DNA from 2 places in the Streptomyces sp. NPDC060027 genome. Region 2 is predicted to be linked to the other one. Evidence: riboswitches for the same ligand, from Rfam matches in the RefSeq annotation. Region 2 holds a riboswitch; the other holds the start of a gene.
What was found. Region 2 has a riboswitch for cobalamin ahead of ACFWBT_RS00325 (CbtB-domain containing protein). Riboswitches for the same ligand answer to the same signal wherever they lie in the genome.
Positions count from the first base shown of each region.

Region 1: another riboswitch for cobalamin. It lies ahead of ACFWBT_RS35025 (ribonucleoside-diphosphate reductase subunit alpha); the one in region 2 lies ahead of ACFWBT_RS00325 (CbtB-domain containing protein).

Region 1 is NZ_JBHWVI010000216.1:645-9,533, forward strand. It holds partial or broken gene ACFWBT_RS35020 (ribonucleotide-diphosphate reductase subunit beta) at 1-376, opposite strand, end outside; gene ACFWBT_RS35025 (ribonucleoside-diphosphate reductase subunit alpha) at 376-2,757, opposite strand; cobalamin riboswitch at 2,890-3,039, opposite strand; gene mctP (monocarboxylate uptake permease MctP) at 3,248-4,858, opposite strand; gene ACFWBT_RS35035 (DUF3311 domain-containing protein) at 4,855-5,118, opposite strand; partial or broken gene ACFWBT_RS35040 (IS200/IS605 family accessory protein TnpB-related protein) at 5,199-6,838, opposite strand; gene ACFWBT_RS35045 (IS607 family transposase) at 6,835-7,407, opposite strand; gene ACFWBT_RS35050 (GntR family transcriptional regulator) at 7,611-8,375, opposite strand; gene ACFWBT_RS35055 (extracellular solute-binding protein) at 8,803-8,889, shown strand, end outside.
Region 2 is NZ_JBHWVI010000001.1:88,769-97,657, forward strand. It holds partial or broken gene metE (5-methyltetrahydropteroyltriglutamate--homocysteine S-methyltransferase) at 1-1,200, shown strand, start outside; gene ACFWBT_RS00320 (CbtA family protein) at 1,362-2,120, opposite strand; gene ACFWBT_RS00325 (CbtB-domain containing protein) at 2,142-2,363, opposite strand; cobalamin riboswitch at 2,404-2,550, opposite strand; gene ACFWBT_RS00330 (enoyl-CoA hydratase/isomerase family protein) at 2,798-3,889, opposite strand; gene ACFWBT_RS00335 (cupin domain-containing protein) at 3,998-4,507, opposite strand; gene ACFWBT_RS00340 (RrF2 family transcriptional regulator) at 4,647-5,081, shown strand; gene ACFWBT_RS00345 (DsbA family protein) at 5,078-5,995, shown strand; gene ACFWBT_RS00350 (ABC transporter substrate-binding protein) at 6,480-8,054, shown strand; gene ACFWBT_RS00355 (ABC transporter permease) at 8,087-8,889, shown strand, end outside.

The DNA.
Region 1 (8,889 bases), on a different contig from region 2:
GGTAGGTGTCGAGCAGCGTCAGATAGAACTGGACGTGCACCGCCTCCTCGAAGAGCTGACGGCTCAGGTAGAGCCGCGCCTCGGGGGAGTTGATGTGCTTGTACAGCGTCAGCACCAGGTTGTTCGCCACGATCGAGTCGCCCGTCGCGAAGAACGCGACCAGCCGGCCGATCATGTGCTGCTCACCCGGCGTCAGCTTCGCGAGGTCGGCGACGTCCGAGTGGAGGTCGACCTCCTCGACGGTCCAGGTGTTCTTGATCGCGTCCCGGTAGCGCTCGTAGAAGTCCGGGTAGCGCATGGGTCGGAGAGTCAGTTCGAAGCCCGGGTCGAGCAGGTTCTTCTCGGAGGCGGCCTTCTCGTTGTTCGTGTCGCTCATTACTGGCAGGCCTCGCAGGACTCGGGGTTTTCCAGGGAGCAGGCGACGGCGTCGGGGTCGGCGACCTGCTGGACGGGGATGGTCTTCTCGGGCTGCGCCTGGGCCTGGGCCGCGCGGGCGATGCGCGTCGCGGGACGGGACCGCAGGTAGTACGTGGTCTTCAGACCCGACTTCCAGGCGTAGGAGTACATCGAGGAGAGCTTGCCGATGGTCGGCGTCTCCAGGAACAGGTTCAGCGACTGCGCCTGGTCCAGGAACGGGGTCCGGGCGGCGGCCATGTCGATCAGGCCGCGCTGCGGGATCTCCCACGCCGTCCGGTACAGGTCGCGGACGTCCTGCGGGACCCAGGTGAAGCCCTGCACCGAGCCGCTGGACTCGCGCAGCGCCTCACGGGTCTGCGCGTCCCAGACGCCGAGCTTCTTCAGCTCGGCCACCAGGTAGGAGTTGACCTGGAGGAACTCGCCGGAGAGCGTCTCGCGCTTGAACAGGTTCGACACCTGCGGCTCGATGCACTCGTACACGCCCGCGATGGACGCGATGGTGGCGGTCGGCGCGATGGCGAGGAGCAGCGAGTTGCGCATGCCGACCGCCGCGATCCGCTGCCGCAGGGCGGCCCAGCGCTCCGGCCAGTTCAGCTCGACGTCGAAGTGGTCCGGGTGCAGCACGCCACGGGCGGTACGGGTCTTCTCCCAGGCGGGGAGCGGGCCGTTGCGCTCGGCGAGGTCCGCGGAGGCCTCGTAGGAGGCGAGCATGATGCGCTCGGCGATCCGGGCGGACAGGGCGCGGGCCTCGGGCGAGTCGAAGGGCAGGCGCAGCTTGAAGAAGACGTCCTGGAGGCCCATCGCGCCGAGGCCGACAGGACGCCACTTGGCGTTGGAGCGGCCCGCCTGCTCGGTCGGGTAGAAGTTGATGTCCACGACACGGTCGAGGAAGGTGACCGCGGTGCGGACGGTCTCGTCGAGGCGCTCCCAGTCGATGCCGTCACCGACGACGAACGCGCCCAGGTTGACCGAGCCCAGGTTGCAGACCGCCGTCTCCCCGTCGTCCGTGACCTCCAGGATCTCGGTGCACAGGTTCGAGGAGTGGACGGTGTGACCCGGCTCCGCCGTCTGGTTGGCGGTGCGGTTGGCGGCGTCCTTGAAGGTCATCCAGCCGTTGCCGGTCTGCGCGAGGGTGCGCATCATGCGTCCGTACAGGTCGCGGGCCGGGATGGTCTTCTTGGCGAGGCCCGCCTCCTCGGCCTTGCGGTACGCGGCGTCGAACTCGTCGCCCCACAGGTCGACCAGTTCCGGCACGTCGGCGGGGGAGAACAGCGACCAGACGCCGTCCTCGTTCACCCGGCGCATGAACTCGTCCGGGATCCAGTGCGCGAGGTTCAGGTTGTGCGTACGCCGGGCGTCCTCACCGGTGTTGTCGCGCAGCTCCAGGAACTCCTCGATGTCGGAGTGCCAGGTCTCCAGGTACACCGCGGCCGCGCCCTTGCGCCGGCCGCCCTGGTTCACCGCGGCGACCGAGGCGTCGAGCGTCTTGAGGAACGGGACGATGCCGTTGGAGTGCCCGTTGGTGCCGCGGATCAGCGAACCGCGCGAACGGATGCGGGAGTAGGACAGACCGATGCCGCCCGCGTGCTTCGACAGGCGTGCCACCTGGTGGTAGCGGTCGTAGATGGAGTCCAGCTCGTCCAGCGGGGAGTCGAGGAGGTAGCAGGACGACATCTGCGGGTGCCGCGTACCGGAGTTGAAGAGCGTGGGGGAGGAGGGGAGGTAGTCCAGGCGGCTCATGAGCCGGTAGAGCGCGGCGACTTCGTCCACCGAGCGGACCGTGTCGTCCTCGGCGAGGCCGGAGGCCACCCGGAGCATGAAGTGCTGCGGCGTCTCGACGACGCTGCGGGTGATCGGGTGCCGGAGCAGATAGCGGCTGTGCAGCGTGCGCAGCCCGAAGTAGCCGAAGCGGTCGTCGCCCTCGATGTCGATCAGCGCGTCGAGACGGGCCGTGTGCAGCCGGACGAACGCGGCCGTGCGGTCGGCGATCAGGCCCTCGCGGTGGCCGACGGCGACGGACTCGGAGAAGGTCGTGACGCCCTGGGAGGCGGCCTCCGCGGCGATGCTGATCGTGAGCAGGCGGGCGGCCAGCCGGGAGTAGGCGGGGTCCTCGGAGATGAGCCCTGCGGCCGCCTCGGTGGCCAGTTCGCGCAGCTCGGCCTCGTCGGCGCGGGCGGACCGGCCGCGCAGCGCCGCGGCGGCGACCCGGCCGGGGTCGGCGTCGGGGAGGTCGGCGGTGAGATCCGTCAGGGTCCGCAGCAGCGCGGTTCCGGGACCGTCGGTCTCCACCGGGGCCTGCTGCGCGGTCACTGAAGCCGGATCGGCTGGCGCGATGGTCACGTGGGACTCTCCCTCGCTCGGCACGGGGCCTTGCGGGGAGGCACGGGGCACACGGGAGCGCTTCTGGGCAGCACGCACCGCGTCCACCGGCCCATTCCGCGAGGCCCGGACGTCGTCGGCACCCGGGCCGGACGGCCGGGGCGCGCTGTCGGCAGGTCCTCGGACTGACGCGAGCGCGGTCGCGTGGGTACGCGAACACACACAAGTACACCGTTGCGGGACAGTTCCGGATTCGCACCGGATTCCCCTGCGGCGACAGCGACCATGAGCATACATCTTGTGCCGGGCTCCGGGAGTACCCCCACATGTTGTGTCGGGTCGGCGTCGGAGAGCGCTACGGAGTGTGCTGGAGCGTCAACTCGTAGGTGAGCGGCCGGATGTCGTCGGGCCGCTCACGAGGGCCTCGCCGCACCCTCCGGCACCCGGCGACGGGCCGCCGGATTCCCTCCCGGCGGCCCGTCGTCCGTGGTGAGTGACCTGTGGCTAGTGGCTAGTGGCTCGCGCCCGCCGTGGCCGGGGGGAGCTCCGTCTCGACCCCGGGGGCTCCCGCGTCGGCCGTGTAGTCCCCGGGCGACGTCTCGTCGATGCCGTCGGGGGCCTTGAACGCCCGCAGGGCGAAGGTGAGGACGACGGACACGGCCACGTTCAGGAGGAACGCCGTCAGGCCGATGTAGCCGATCTCCCCGATGCCGGGGATCTCCTTCGAGCTGCCGCCGAAGTGCTTCTGGGTCGGGGAGGCCACCCCGTAGGCGGCGATCGTGCCGTAGAGCATGCCGACCGCCCAGCCGCCGAGCAGCGCCCAGCGGTGGAACCAGCGGGTGAACAGGCCACCGACCAGCGCCGGGAACGTCTGCAGGATCCAGATGCCGCCGAGCAGCTGGAAGTTGATCGCGACGGTCTTGTCCATGGTCAGGACGAAGACCAGCGCGCCCACCTTCACCAGGAGCGAGACCACCTTGGAGACCTGGGTCTCCTGCCGCGGGGTCGCGTCCGGCTTGATGAAGTCCTTGTAGATGTTGCGGGTGAAGAGGTTCGCGGCCGCGATGGACATGATGGCCGCCGGGACGAGTGCCCCGATGCCGATGGCGGCGAAGGCCACGCCCGCGAACCAGTCCGGGAACATGTTCTCGAAGAGCTGGGGGATCGCGAGCTGCCCGTTCTGCACCTTCACGCCGGCCGCGATCGCCATGAACCCGAGCAGGGCGAGCAGGCCCAGCATCAGCGAGTACAGCGGCAGGATCGTGGTGTTGCGCCGGATCACCTCCCGGCTGCGGCTGGACAGCGTCGCGGTGATCGAGTGCGGATACATGAACAGCGCCAGCGCCGAGCCGAGCGCGAGGGTGGCGTACGTCCACTGGCCCGCCTCGGCGGGGACGAGCCCGCCGGCGCCCGCGGCCGTGTACTTGTCGCTCGCCGCCTTGAAGATCTCGTCGAAGCCGCCCAGCTTGATCGGGATGTAGATGATGGCCACCGCGATCACGATGTAGATCAGGGTGTCCTTCACGAACGCGATCAGGGCGGGGGCCCGCAGACCCGAGGAGTAGGTGTACGCGGCCAGCACGCCGAAGGCGATGAGGAGCGGCAGGTCCTTGACGAACCAGTTGGTGCTCTCGCCGCCGCCCACCCCCATCACGTCGAGGACGGCCTGGATGCCGACCAGCTGGAGCGCGATGTACGGCATGGTGGCCAGGATGCCGGTGACGGCCACGGCGAGGGACAGGCCCTTGGAGCCGAAGCGGCCGCGCACGAAGTCCGAGGTCGTCACATAGCCGTGCTTGTGGGAGACCGACCAGAGGCGGGGCAGGAAGGTGAAGATCAGCGGGTAGACCAGGATCGTGTACGGCACGGCGAAGAAGCCGGCCGCGCCCGCCGCGTAGACCGCCGCCGGTACGGCGACGAAGGTGTACGCCGTGTAGAGGTCGCCGCCGAGCAGGAACCAGGTCACCCAGGTGCCGAAGGACCGGCCGCCCAGGCCCCATTCGTCGAGGCTGTGTTCGTTGTCGGCCCTGCGCCAGCGCGCGGCCAGGAAGCCCAGGACCGTGACGGCCAGGAAGAAGAAGACGAAGACGCCGAGGGCGACGCCGTTCACACCGTCGTTCATGCTCCGGCACCTCCCTTCGCGGAGGCGCGGGCCCGCTGGTCACGCTTCCACAGCTGGTACGCGGTCACCGTCAGCGCCGTGGAGAGGACCACCCACAGCATCTGGTACCAGTAGAAGAACGGGATGCCGATGAAGGCCGGGTCGGTCTTGGCGTAGGAGCCGACCCACAGCATCGCGACGAAGGGCGCGAGCAGACAGAGGGCGATCACCGCACGGACCGGTGTCACCACCGGTGGTTTCACTTCGGGCAGGTCTGACATGGGTCGGCTCCGTCCCCTCATCGATCACCTGGGTAACGCGCAGGCAATCTAGGCGACGGTTCCGCGTTAGGGAACCGTTTCTAAGAACTGAGCGGTAGTGAGTCCTGTTGCCAGGACCGGTGCTCAGTCGCGTGTCCCGAACGGTGTTGGACACGCTGGTTCCCCGCTTTGACCGCACGGCCGGTCGCCGCCCTCTGGGGGCTGGTTCCGTACCGTGTCCGGCGAGTCCCTCGCGCTCCTGGGTGCCCGGTTCGGCCTGGACGTTCCGATGCCCGCCACCATCGCTCTGGTGGGTGCGGGGCGGTTTCGTCCGTCGCCGGATCGGGTGCCCGAGGGCGCGCCTTCCGATCGCGATGCCCGCCGCGTCGTGGCGGGTCATCGCACGTTTCTTGCTGGTCAGGGGGGTTTTCCAGTGCTCGGCGCCCCACTTGGAGGTGTACGCCGGGTCGACGGCGACCAGGGAGAGGCCGTGCTCGGCGGCCATATTCACCAGCCGGGCCTTGACCTTGCCGGTGGGGATGCCGTGGATGAGTTGCCGGAACCGCTTGCGGCCAAACCTCTCGCGGGTCTTCCCGTCGGAGAAGTCGAGGTCTTCGACAGCGATCGCGGTGACGCCGATCCGGGTGGCCCAGCGCAGCAACTGGCTGAGCGCGTGCCGCAGCTGCGCGTCGCGGTGGTCCGCGCTGCCGGTCAGGCCGTACCAGAATTGCTGCGGGTCGCCGACCGGGTTGCCGTGCTGGTCGAGGCGGTAGGCGGAGAAGTGGTCGGCGTTGGTGTCCACACCGATCAGCCCGCCTGCCCGCGCCGCCTCCAACCCGATGGCCTGCACGGCGGGGCGCTTCCACGAGGCGGTCAGATACCAGCGGCCCCTGGCCACGTCGTAGTGAATCTCGTACGCGATCGCCCGGTTCCCGGCGACACGGTCGGCCCACTCCGCGCCCCGGTATTGGAAGGCGACGCGGCTGGTCAGGACGTACCGGCCGTGCGGGCTGTTGGCCAGGTACTCCAGCGGCTTGGGCAGCTTGACCGAGACCTCGCCGTCCGGGGTGACGCGGATCGTTTCGTTCCCGAACCGCTTCCCCGACTCGCCGTCCGCGCTCAAGAACCAGCGGGCGGCCTCCCAGCGTTCCCGCCATCCGGTCTCGGTGAGGCCGGCGGCGGCCAGGTTGTGCCGGTTGTTCGCGAGGCGCTTCCCGCCGCGCACGACGTGCACCCGCCCGGTCGCGATGTCCTCCTGAACGGCCGCGAGACGGGCCTTGAGGATGTGGAGCCGGCGGGATTTGTGGAACCACTCCGCCTGCGAGCGGTAGCCGCCCGGCCTGCCCCTGGCGCCCTTCGCCCCGACCGGGAGGGACAAGCGGTGCATAAGCACGCGGATGCCGTCGGCGAGCTTGTCCCGGTACGCGAGCTGGCCACTCCGGGCCAGGGCGTACTGGTCGTGGGTGCCCTTCGTGACGGCACCGGCCCAGCGGGACGACGACCTGGCAGTCAGCTCCTGCTTGCGGGTGGCCCAGGTCCGGCTGGTGCGCTCGAAGCCGGCCCGCGAGTACAGGGCCAGGTCGGCGGTGGCGAGGCCGCCCATGTGGGCACCGACGAGACGCAGAACCTCGTCGTCCTTTGGGGTGAGGTCTTTGAGGCGGTCGCGGATCGCGACGCCCGTACGGTCCTGGACCACGAACGGGCCCCGGACCGCACGCAACGGCTTCTTCCGCTCGCTCACTTCGCGGCCGCCTCAAGCGCTTTCTGCGCACGGTTCCTCGCGGAGCGGCGCCCATACAAGCGGGCACAGAACGAGGTCAAGACCTCGGTCATGTCGCGGACCAGGTCATCTTCGACCTCGCCGTCGTCAAGGATGACGAGGCGACGGCCATGCGCGGCCAGTGCTGCCTCGACGAGCTCGGTGTTCATCCGCCCGAGGCGGTCCTTGTGCTCGACGACCACCGTGGTCACGGCCGGGTCGGCCAGCAGTCGGCGGACCTTCACCCGACCGCCGTTCATGCCCGAGGCGATCTCCGACTCGGTCCGCACCACCCGGTGCCCGGCCTTCGCCGCCCACTCCACGAGCCGCGCGGTCTGCCGCACCAGGTCAGCCTTCTGGTCCTGGGAGGAGACCCGCGCGTACAGGCCCACGCCCCCGACGACATCAGCGACCTGGTTGGCCTCGATATTCACCAGGATCGTGCGCGGGCCCACCCGCTCCGCAGGTACCGGCAGCGTTCCATCACGAAACCAGCGGCGCGCTGTCTGCGGATGGACGCCCTGGGCCTTCGCCCACTCGGTCAGATTCACAAGCCAGACCGTAGAGGCCACTCACTCATGAACGCTCATGAGCGCTCGTTCTTCGCTAGATCGAGTGCAGTTCAAACCCCCGCCGGACGGCGGGTGTGGAGGGTTCGTGAGGGTGGGCGCGGGGCCCCTCATCAGGAGCGGAACCCCTCGGAGGGGTAAGGGTCCTGACGGCCCGTCCGGGCCTGCGCGCCACCCCGCGTGGATCAGTCCTGCGGACGCTTGAGGCGGGCGACGAACTTGTACCGGTCTCCCCGGTACACCGACCGCACCCACTCCACCGGCTCGCCCTGCCGGTCGATCGAGTGGCGGGAGAGCATCAGCATGGGCAGGCCCACATCGGTGCCGAGCAGCCCGGCCTCGCGCGGGGTCGCCAGCGAGGTCTCGATGGTCTCCTCGGCCTCGGCGAGATGGACGTCGTAGACCTCGGCGAGCGCGGTGTAGAGAGAGGTGTACTTGACGAGCGACCTGCGCAGGGCGGGGAAGCGCTTGGCGGAGAGGTGGGTCGTCTCGATGGCCATCGGCTCGCCGCTCGCGAGGCGCAGCCGCTCGATGCGCAGCACCCGGCCGCCGGCCGAGATGTCGAGCAGGCCGGCGAGGGTCTCGTCCGCGGTGATGTAGCCGATGTCCAGCAGCTGCGAGGTGGGTTCGAGGCCCTGGGCGCGCATGTCCTCGGTGTACGAGGTCAGTTGGAGCGCCTGGGAGACCTTCGGTTTGGCGACGAAGGTGCCCTTGCCCTGGATGCGTTCGAGGCGGCCCTCGACGACCAGCTCCTGAAGGGCCTGCCGCACCGTGGTGCGCGAGGTGTCGAACTCGGCGGCGAGGGTCCGCTCGGGCGGTACCGGCGTACCGGGCGGCAGTGTCTCCGTCATGTCGAGCAGGTGCTTCTTGAGGCGGTAGTACTTGGGCACGCGCGCGGTACGGATGGGCGCCCCACCCTCGTTCTCCGCACTGCTGACGTCGGTGCTCATGCTCTGCCTTCCCGGCTCCGGATGCCGAAGCGACCGACCTACCGTCGGCCACGGCTCACATCGTGGCACGGCTTGACGTGCGAGTGTCCCCCGCACGCTCCGTGATCCCCTCTATATACCGTCGGCGTACTCGTTGGTCTAGTCCATCGCGCGCAGACGGCCGTGCGGGCGACTCCGTGGGCGGCCCCTCCGCGGGCCGTGAACAGGCCTGCTGTTTATGCCGCTTACCTACTTAAAGGTCCTTGCATATGTAGGTCCCATAACGGACGACTGGACGGGCTTACGCACCCTTGACACCCCTCTAGGTCTAGGCCAAGCTCCCCGTACTGGTCTACACCATTGGTCCAGTCCCGGCCCCACGGGCGGTACACGGCGTTATGTCACCGCGGGGAGCAGGGGGGTTTGTGGCATCCCTGAGGAGGGTGGCGTGAAGCGCAAGCTGATAGCCGCGATCGGTATCGCGGGCATGATGTTCTCCATCGCGGCGTGCGGGAACGACGACAAGTCCGGGGGG
Region 2 (8,889 bases):
GGGCTCGCACAGGGCACCGGCGCCATCGCGGCCGAACTCGCCGCCAACCGGGCCGACCTGGCCTCTCGGGCGAACTCGCCGATCACGCGCGATCCCGCCGTCCGGGCCCGCGCCGCCGCCGTCACGGAGGCCGACGCCCGCCGGTCCCAGCCGTACGGCGAGCGGGCCGCGGCCCAGCGGGCCCACCTCGGTCTCCCGCTCCTGCCGACCACCACCATCGGCTCCTTCCCGCAGACCGGCGAACTGCGCGCCGCCCGCGCCGATCTGCGCGCGGGCCGCATCGACACGGCCGGTTACGAGGAGCGCATCAAGGCCGAGATCCAGGAGGTGATCTCCTTCCAGGAGAAGACCGGTCTGGACGTCCTGGTGCACGGCGAGGCCGAACGCAACGACATGGTGCAGTACTTCGCCGAGCGGCTCACCGGTTACCTGGCCACGCAGCACGGCTGGGTGCAGTCCTACGGCACCCGCTATGTCCGCCCGCCGATCCTGGCAGGCGACATCACGCGGCCCGAGCCGATGACGGTGCGCTGGACGACGTACGCCCAGTCCCTGACCGATCGCCCGGTCAAGGGCATGCTCACCGGGCCGGTCACCATGCTCGCCTGGTCCTTCGTCCGCGACGACCAGCCTCTCGGTGACACCGCCCGCCAGGTCGCCCTGGCCCTGCGGGACGAGGTGAACGACCTGGAGGCGGGCGGGAGTTCGGTGATCCAGGTCGACGAGCCGGCCCTGCGCGAGACCCTTCCGCTGCGCGCGGCCGACCGACCGGCGTATCTGGCGTGGGCCACGGAGGCGTTCCGGCTCAGCACGAGCGGCGTGCGTCCGGACACGCAGATCCACACCCACATGTGCTACGCCGAGTTCGGGGACATCGTCCAGGCCATCGACGACCTCGACGCCGACGTCATCAGCCTGGAGGCGGCCCGCTCCCACATGCAGGTCGCCCGTGAACTCGCCTCGCACGGCTACCCGCGCGAGGCGGGACCCGGCGTGTACGACATCCACTCCCCGCGCGTTCCGAGCACGGAGGAGGCCGTCGAACTACTGCGGGCCGGGCTGAAGGCCATCCCCGCCGAGCGGCTGTGGGCGAACCCCGACTGCGGTCTGAAGACCCGCGGCTGGCCCGAGACCCGCGCCTCGCTGGAGAACCTGGTCGCCGCCGCCCACGTCGTGCGTGGGGAACTTCCCGCGTCCTGACATCGGGACGTTCCGCCCGGGGAGGCGGCCGCCGGCCGCCTCCCCGGATTCCCACGCCGAGGGAACGGCGAACGGCGCGTGGAGCCCTTGAGCGGTGGAGTCAGGCACAACGCGAGAGGGCCCCCGGACGGTTCCGAAGGGCCCTCTTGTGTTCCGCGGGATCAGTGCGCGGCCGGCACCGATCGCCCGGACGGGGCCGCCGCGGGCTTGGGGTTCAGCATGCGTTCGGCCAACTCGCCGAAGACCAGGCCGAATCCGGTCCACAGTGTGGCCTGGATGGCCAAGGCGGAGATCCGGAACCGCCACAGCAGGGTGGCGGGGAAGTGCTCCGGCACCTCGTTGATCGTGGGCAGGAACGCGTACGCCAGGCCGATCACGACGGCGAAGGCGGCCACCGCGGCGATCGTCGCGTACCAGGTGCCCAGCCTGGGCGCGAGCCGCTTGCCGAGGATGACGGCGCCGATCGCCAGGAGCACGCTGAGCACCATCATCAGGAAGTACAGGGTGGTCCGCTTGCCGATGGTGTCGGGGTCGCCGACCGACGGCGGATTGGCCGGGTACTTCAGGAACGGCACGACGTACACGGCGAGCAGCGCGCTGCCGGACAGCAGGAGCGCGGTCGCGCGCGGGCTGAAGCGGCCCACGCGGCCGAGCGCGAAGCAGAAGCCGAGCGCCGCAATACCGCCGAAGGCGATTCCGTAGAAGAGGACGCCGGTGGCCAGGCCGGCGGTGGACTGGAGGCTGCGGGAGACGAGTTCGACCTCGTGATCGTGCCCGGAAGCGTGTGCTTCCTCGAAGCCGATCGCGCTGTCGACGCTCGGTTCACCGAGGAAGTAGGCCACGACGAGGGCGAGCAGGCCGGCGGCGAGGCCGGCGAGCATGCCTCGCACGAGCAGGTTTCTTACCGTTGCGGAGTTCATGAGTGTGCGCTGTCCCTCGCGTCAGTGGCAGGGGAAACCGAGCAGGTGGCGGGCGTCGTGCACCCACTCGTGGACGTCCTCGCCGGAGACGACGGCGGTGGCGCCCTGTTCGGCGCCGACGAAGTACAGCAGGACCAGCATCAGGATGCCGAAGAAGACCGCCCAGGGAGCAATCGCCTTCAGCGGCAGCTTGGCGGGAAGAACGGGGGTGGTGGCTGTCGGCTGGGCGACGGTCTGCGCCATGGCAGAACCTCCTCGGGAGTTCGCGTCCCATCTCGGTGGTGCACAGGATGACGCCTACGGGTCTGACTCACGCGGCGCCCAGCGTGGCTGGAGCGTCTCGTTCACAGTGGCGCGACCGTGCCGGATTTCCACCGGCTTCCGTCTTGACGTCATCAATATCGGACCGACCGTACCGCGTGGCGAGTTCTCGGCCAAGACCGCACCACCTGCCGTGATCTTCCTCTCGTCCCAGGTGGCGGGTCCCTTGTGCACGGCGGGACACCGGTGCGGTTTCGGACGCCGCCCGGAGAAGTGGTCGAAGTGGTCGGCCGCCCCGCCGTGTTCGGCCTCGGCGGCGCACTGTTCGGCGGTGTGCGGGCGGAGTTGGGCGCGGACTCCACCAACGGGACCCGGACCGCTCGCGCGCACGGGTCCGGTGCGCGCGACGGTCCCGCTCAGCGCGCTTCGTCCGTCGCGGTGCCGGGCGGAGCGAGCCCTAGTTCACGCTCCCCCAAGGGTGCGAAGAAGCGCTGGACGTCGGCGTCGGTGACCTCGCCGAGGGTGGCCGGGGACCAGTGCGGGTCGCGGTCCTTGTCGATGATCTGGGCCCGGACGCCCTCCACCAGGTCGGGGGAGGACAGGGCCGCGCAGGAGACGCGGTACTCCTGGTCCAGTACGCGCTCCAGGCCGCCGAGGCGGCGGGCGCGGCGCAGGGCGGCGAGCGTGACCTTCACGGCGGTGGGCGAGTTGCCGAGGAGGATCTCCGCCGTCTCCTTGGCCGCCGGGTCGCCGACCGCGAGCAGCCGCCGCACGATCTCCTCGACCGTGTCGGCGGCGTAGCAGGCGTCGATCCACTCCCGCCGCTCCGCCAGCTCGGCCGGGGGCGGTGGCTGCACATGACTTGCCAGAGCTTCCCGTACGGGCCGGTCGGCGAGGTCGGACACCAACTGCCGCAGTGCCGAGGACGGTACGTAGTGGTCGGCGAGGCCGCACAGCAGGGCGTCACCGGCGCCCATCGAGGCACCCGACAGGGCGAGGTGGGTGCCCAGTTCGCCCGGTGCGTGGGCGAGCAGATGGGTGCCGCCGACGTCGGGGACGAAGCCGATACCGGTCTCGGGCATGGCTATCCGGGAGCGCTCGGTGACGACGCGGACGCTGCCGTGCGCGGAGACGCCGACGCCGCCGCCCATGACGATGCCGTCCATGACCGCCACGTACGGCTTGGGGTAGCGGGCGATGCGGGCGTTGAGGTGGTACTCGTCGCGCCAGAACGCGGCGGACGCGGTGCCGTCCCCGTCGCGCGCGTCGTCGTGGACCACGCGGATGTCGCCGCCCGCGCACAGTCCGCGCTCTCCGGCGCCGGTGACGACCACGGTCTCGACGGCCGGGTCGTGCTCCCAGGCGGTGAGTGCCTGGTCGATCCGGCGCACCATCGCGTGGTTCAGGGCGTTCAGGGCCTTCGGCCGGTTGAGCGTGAGGTGGGCGGCTCGTCCGTCGGTGTGCAGCAGGACGGATTCGTCGGCGCCGTGCGCCCCGGTGCCGCTCATTCGAACGCCCCCGTCAGGGCGCGGGCCACGATGACGCGCATGATCTCGATGGTTCCTTCCAGGAGCCGATGGATCCGCCGGTCGCGGACGATCTCCCGGATACCGTACTCAGGCCTCCTGTCCCGCCCGCAACACGTACAGCCGCGGGAGGTTGACCACGATCGCCTCCTGGGTGCTGCGGGCGATGACGACGACGGCCTCCTCCGCCGGGTCCGGGTTCTCCTCGCGGTGCGGGACGAACGGGGGCACGAAGATGTAGTCGCCGGGAGAGGTGCGCAGGCGTACTTCCTCGGGCTGTGCCCCCGAGTCGTCGAGGAAGACGAATTCAGGGTGTCCGCTGACCACGTAGATGGCGGTCTCGGACGCCCCGTGGTGGTGATCGGAGGAGGAGGTGGAGGGGGCGACGTGGGTCTGGCCCATCCACAGCTTCTCGGAGCCGACGGTGTTGCCGCTGACGGCGGCGAATCTGCGCATGCCTCCGGTCTGCGCCGTGTCGCCGTCGAGAGCGCCGGCGCGGATGTGGTGCAGACGGGTGCGCAGGGGTGCCGGCGACTCCCCCGCGGTGTCGTGGAGATGGGGGTGGAAACCTTCGCCGGGGGTCGTCAACGGCTCGCTCATGGATGGGGACGCTAGAGCGGCCCGTAAAAGGATGTCAAGAGGTGTCCATTGCCCTTCACCTGCGGCAATGTTCCCGCAATGTACGTGGGGAACCCGTGTAGGCCCTGGTGGCGGACACCGTGTCGGGCATCATGGGCGCATGCATATCTCCGCGAAGGCGGACTACGCCGCACGGGCCCTGCTGGAGCTCGCCCGCGAGCCGGCCCGCCCGCTCACCTGCGAGGCCATCGCCTCCTCGCAGCAGGTCCCGTTCCGGTTCCTGAAGTCCGTGGTGGGCGAGTTGCGCCGGGCCGGCCTGGTCCGCAGCCAGCGTGGCTGCGAGGGCGGCTACTGGCTCGGCCGGCCCGCCGACGAGATCACCCTGCTGGATGTCGCGCGCGCCGTGGACGGTGAGTTGATCACCTTGCGGGGCGAGCCGCTCGCCGGTCTCGACTACCCGGGTCCCGCCTCCGGACTGCCGGAGGTGTGGCGTCGTATCGAGGCGGATGCCGCCGCGGTTCTGGGCGGCACGTCCCTGGCCACGCTGCTGCTCGCCGAAGCGGGCGAAGACCTGAACCGGAAGGGGGCCGCGTGACGGCCCCGCCGGACCGGCCCGCGGTGGAGGTGGTGGAGTACACCGACCCGCTGTGTCCCTGGGCCTGGGGATCGGAGCCGGTGTTCCGGCGGCTCCGCGCCGCGCTCGCCGGACGGGTCCACTGGCGCCGCGCGTACTGCGTCCTGTTCGACCACGACGACGACCCGCCGCCCGATCCGGCGGCGGAGACCGCCTGGTACGCGCGCTATGTCGAGGACATCGGCGCCCACACGCGGGCGCCGCGGGCGCTGCGGCTGAGCCGGGTCGCCGCGAGTTCGTGGCCGTCCTCGCTGGTCGCCAAGGCCGCCGAACGGCAGGGCGGCGAGGTCGCCGAGCGGGTGCTGCGGCGGCTGCGGGAGAGCGTCTTCGTGCTCGGGGAGCCCGCGGACACATCCGCGCTCGCGCTGTCCGCGGTACGGGGCGTGCCCGGCCTGGACCATGAGCGGCTGGCCGCCGACGCGGCGTCGGCGGCCGTGCTGGAGGCGGTGCGTGCCGACCGTGCCGAGGCGCGCCGGCCGGTCCGCGAGGTGCTGTCGGTGCGCGGTGGGTCGCCGCATCCCGGCGCCGCCAAGGAGACCGCCGACGGCGGGTACCGCTACGCGCTGCCGACGCTGCTGGTCCGCGCTCCCGCGGGGTGTCGCGTCGTACCCGGCTGGCGGTCGTACGAGGAGTACGCGTCGGCGTTCGACGAGTTGAGCCCCGGACTGCTGTCGGCACCCGTGCGGCAGGCTCCCGCGGAGGCGCTCGCGCTCTACCGGAGTCTGACCGGTCCGGAGCGCGAACTGCTGACCGACGGCCCATGGCCTCCCGCGGACGCCGTCCGCATGGAGACCGGCAACGGCCCGCTGTGGCTGGATCCGCAGGAGGCCGCGGTGCACCCAGTCGGCGGCCGCGGCGCTCCCGCCGCGCCCTGACGGGCTTCTGATCAGCGGTCAGGGCCCGTCCCGCCCAATGAGACACCAATTGGTGTCCATTGACAGCGGCTGAGAACCGGCCGCAGGATGTGCACCATGCTCACGACGCACCCCGGCGTGGTGTGCCGCTACGTGGACCTGCGGCGCACCTGCAGCGCTCTCTGTCGCTGACCGCCCGCCAACCGCGGCCCCCAGGCGCCTGACGTCCCTCCCGCCGGCACCGGCCCCGCGCCGTTCCGCCGCCCGGCCCTCGTCATCGCGCGCCGCTCTCTCAGCGTTTCGTCGCTTCCGCTCCCTTCACCTCACGGCGCCCCCCTCGATCCGCCACCGCCTCATGCCCTGAGCGCGGCATGCCCACGTGCGCACCGAAGCCCACGCAGGCATGCCCGTCCCGGCCTGCGCGGCGCCCTTCGGCGGGGTGTGCCGCCCTTGCTCCCCCTCCGCTGCCCCGGCGCGGGCGGGAGCCTTCGCAGAAAGAAAACAGATGTCCGGACGACTCACGCCCCGCAACCCCGCAGCGGCCCTCCGTTCCCCCCGGCGCCCCGGCCGGCTGCGCGCCGCCGCCCTCGGGACCGCCCTGGCCACCGTGCTCGTCCCCGCGCTCAGCGCCTGCGGCGGCGAGGCGTCGTCGTCCGCCGGCGGCGCCGCGCTGAAGTGGACCTCCTCCTACTTCCCCACCCACTGGGACCCGGTCGTCGGCGGCAGTGGCGCGCAGTTCCGTGAACTCGCCCTGGTGTACGCCTCGTTGACCCGCACCGACGAGAAGGGGAAGGCCGTCCCGGACCTGGCCAAGAGCTGGGAGTACAACGGCAAGGGTGATGTGATCACCTTCCACCTGCGTCCCCACCTGAGGTTCAGTGACGGTGCGCCGGTCGACGGCGCGGCCGTGAAGGCCGCCATCGAACGGGCCAAGAAGCAGAAGAACTCAGCCCTCTTCGGCGACCTGACCTCGATCAAGACGGTGGACGCCAAGGGCCTGGACGCGGTGATCCACCTCAGCCAGGTGGACTACCAGATACCCCAACTGCTCGGCGAGCGCGTCCTGCAGATCGCCAGTCCCAAGGCGGCCGCCTCACCCGAGAAGCTGGACCAGAACCCGGTCGGCGCCGGCCCGTTCACCGTCACCCAGCTCGTCCCCGGCACCAAGGCCGTCCTGAAGAAGAACCCGGACTACTGGGACGCAGAGAACATCCACATCGACAACGTCGAGCTGACCTCCGCCCCCGACGCCTCCACCGTCGTCTCCGGTCTCCAGACCGGCGTCTACAACTTCGCCGACATCGCGCCCAGTCAGGCCGACGCCGCCAAGAAGGCCGGACTCGACGTCCTCGTGCAGCCCGGCTTCAACGCCTCCAACATCAGCCTCAACACCAACAAGGCGCCGTTCGACAACGACAAGGTCGTCGACGCGGTCCGCCACGCGATCAACCGTCAGGAGTTCGTCGACAAGCTGACCTTCGGCTACGGCTCGGTGACCAACCAGCCCTTCCCCAAGGGCTATGTCGCCTTCGATCCGCAGTCGGAGAACGACTACGCCTACGACCCCGCGAAGGCGAAGAAGCTTCTGCGCGAGGCCGGCCACAAGGCGGGCGACATCAAGCTCAACCTCGTCATCCCCGCCGAGGACCCCCAAGCCGAGATCGTCCAGGCGCAGTTGGCGAAGGTCGGCATCACCGTCACCATCAAGATCGACAAGAACTGGGCCACGCCGTTCTTCGCCAAGGACCTGACGTTCTCGCTGTACGGCACCACGGGGCGTGACTCCGCGGCGCAGACCCTCACCGCGCATTTCGGCCCGAACGGCCCGCTCAACCTCAGCTCGCCCTATGAGCCGGCCGGCTTCGAGGCGGCCATCGCCAAGGTCCGCCAGACCCCGCTGGACTCGCCGGACTACACGAAGGTCCTCCAGGCCGCGACCCGGGCCGGCCTGAAGAGCAAGGCGCTGGTCTTCACGTACTCCTCGCCCAACCTCATCGCCAAGAGCAAGTCCATCTCCGCCCTGCCGAAGAACCCCGCCCACATCGACTGGACCGGCGTGACCATCGCCGGCGGCAACTGACACCTCCGTCCTTCACAGAGAGGGGGCAACCCATGACGACGACGGAGGCACCGACCGCACCCGACGTCCGTCTCCCGGCCGCCGCGGCCAGGACACGGCACACGCTGGGCCGCGTCCTGGCCACCCTCGCCCGGTCGGTCGCCATCTTCGTGCCCGTGTTCCTGGTCGCGACCTTCGTGACCTTCGCACTGCGGTCGCTCAGCGGGCTCAGCCCGGCGCGCATCCAGCTGGGCGAGGAGGCGACACCCGAAGCGGTCGCCCGCGTCGAGGCCCAGTGGGGCCTCGACCGGCCCTTCCTCGTCCAGTACGGGGACTGGTTCGGCGGCGTCCTGCACGGACAGCTCGGCGCGAGCTGGACCAACGGCGCCGACATCTCCACCCTCATCGGCCTCGGCCTGGGCGTGAGCCTGTCGGTCGCGACCTTCGCCCTGCTCATCGGCGTGGTCGCGGGCTTCGCCCTCGGCACGGTCGCGGCCCTGCGCCGCACCACCTGGGTCGACCGCGCGATCACGGGATTCGTCACGGTGATCTCGGTGATGCCGGCCTTCGTCGTCGGCATCGTGCTGGTCGCGGTCTTCGCGGTGGGACTGCACCTGTTGCCGTCGGCCGGATACGTCCCGGCGGAGCAGGGGTTCGGGCCATGGCTCGCCCACATCACGCTCCCGGCCGTCGCGCTGAGCTTCGACGTCGTCGCCGACGTCGCCCGGCAACTGCGCAGCAGCCTCGTCGCGGCCTACAGCGAGAACTACGTGACCGGGGCGGTGGTCCGCGGCCTGAGTCCGCGCAGGATCTTCCTCGCCCATGTGCTGCGCAACGGCCTCGGGCCCGCGCTCGC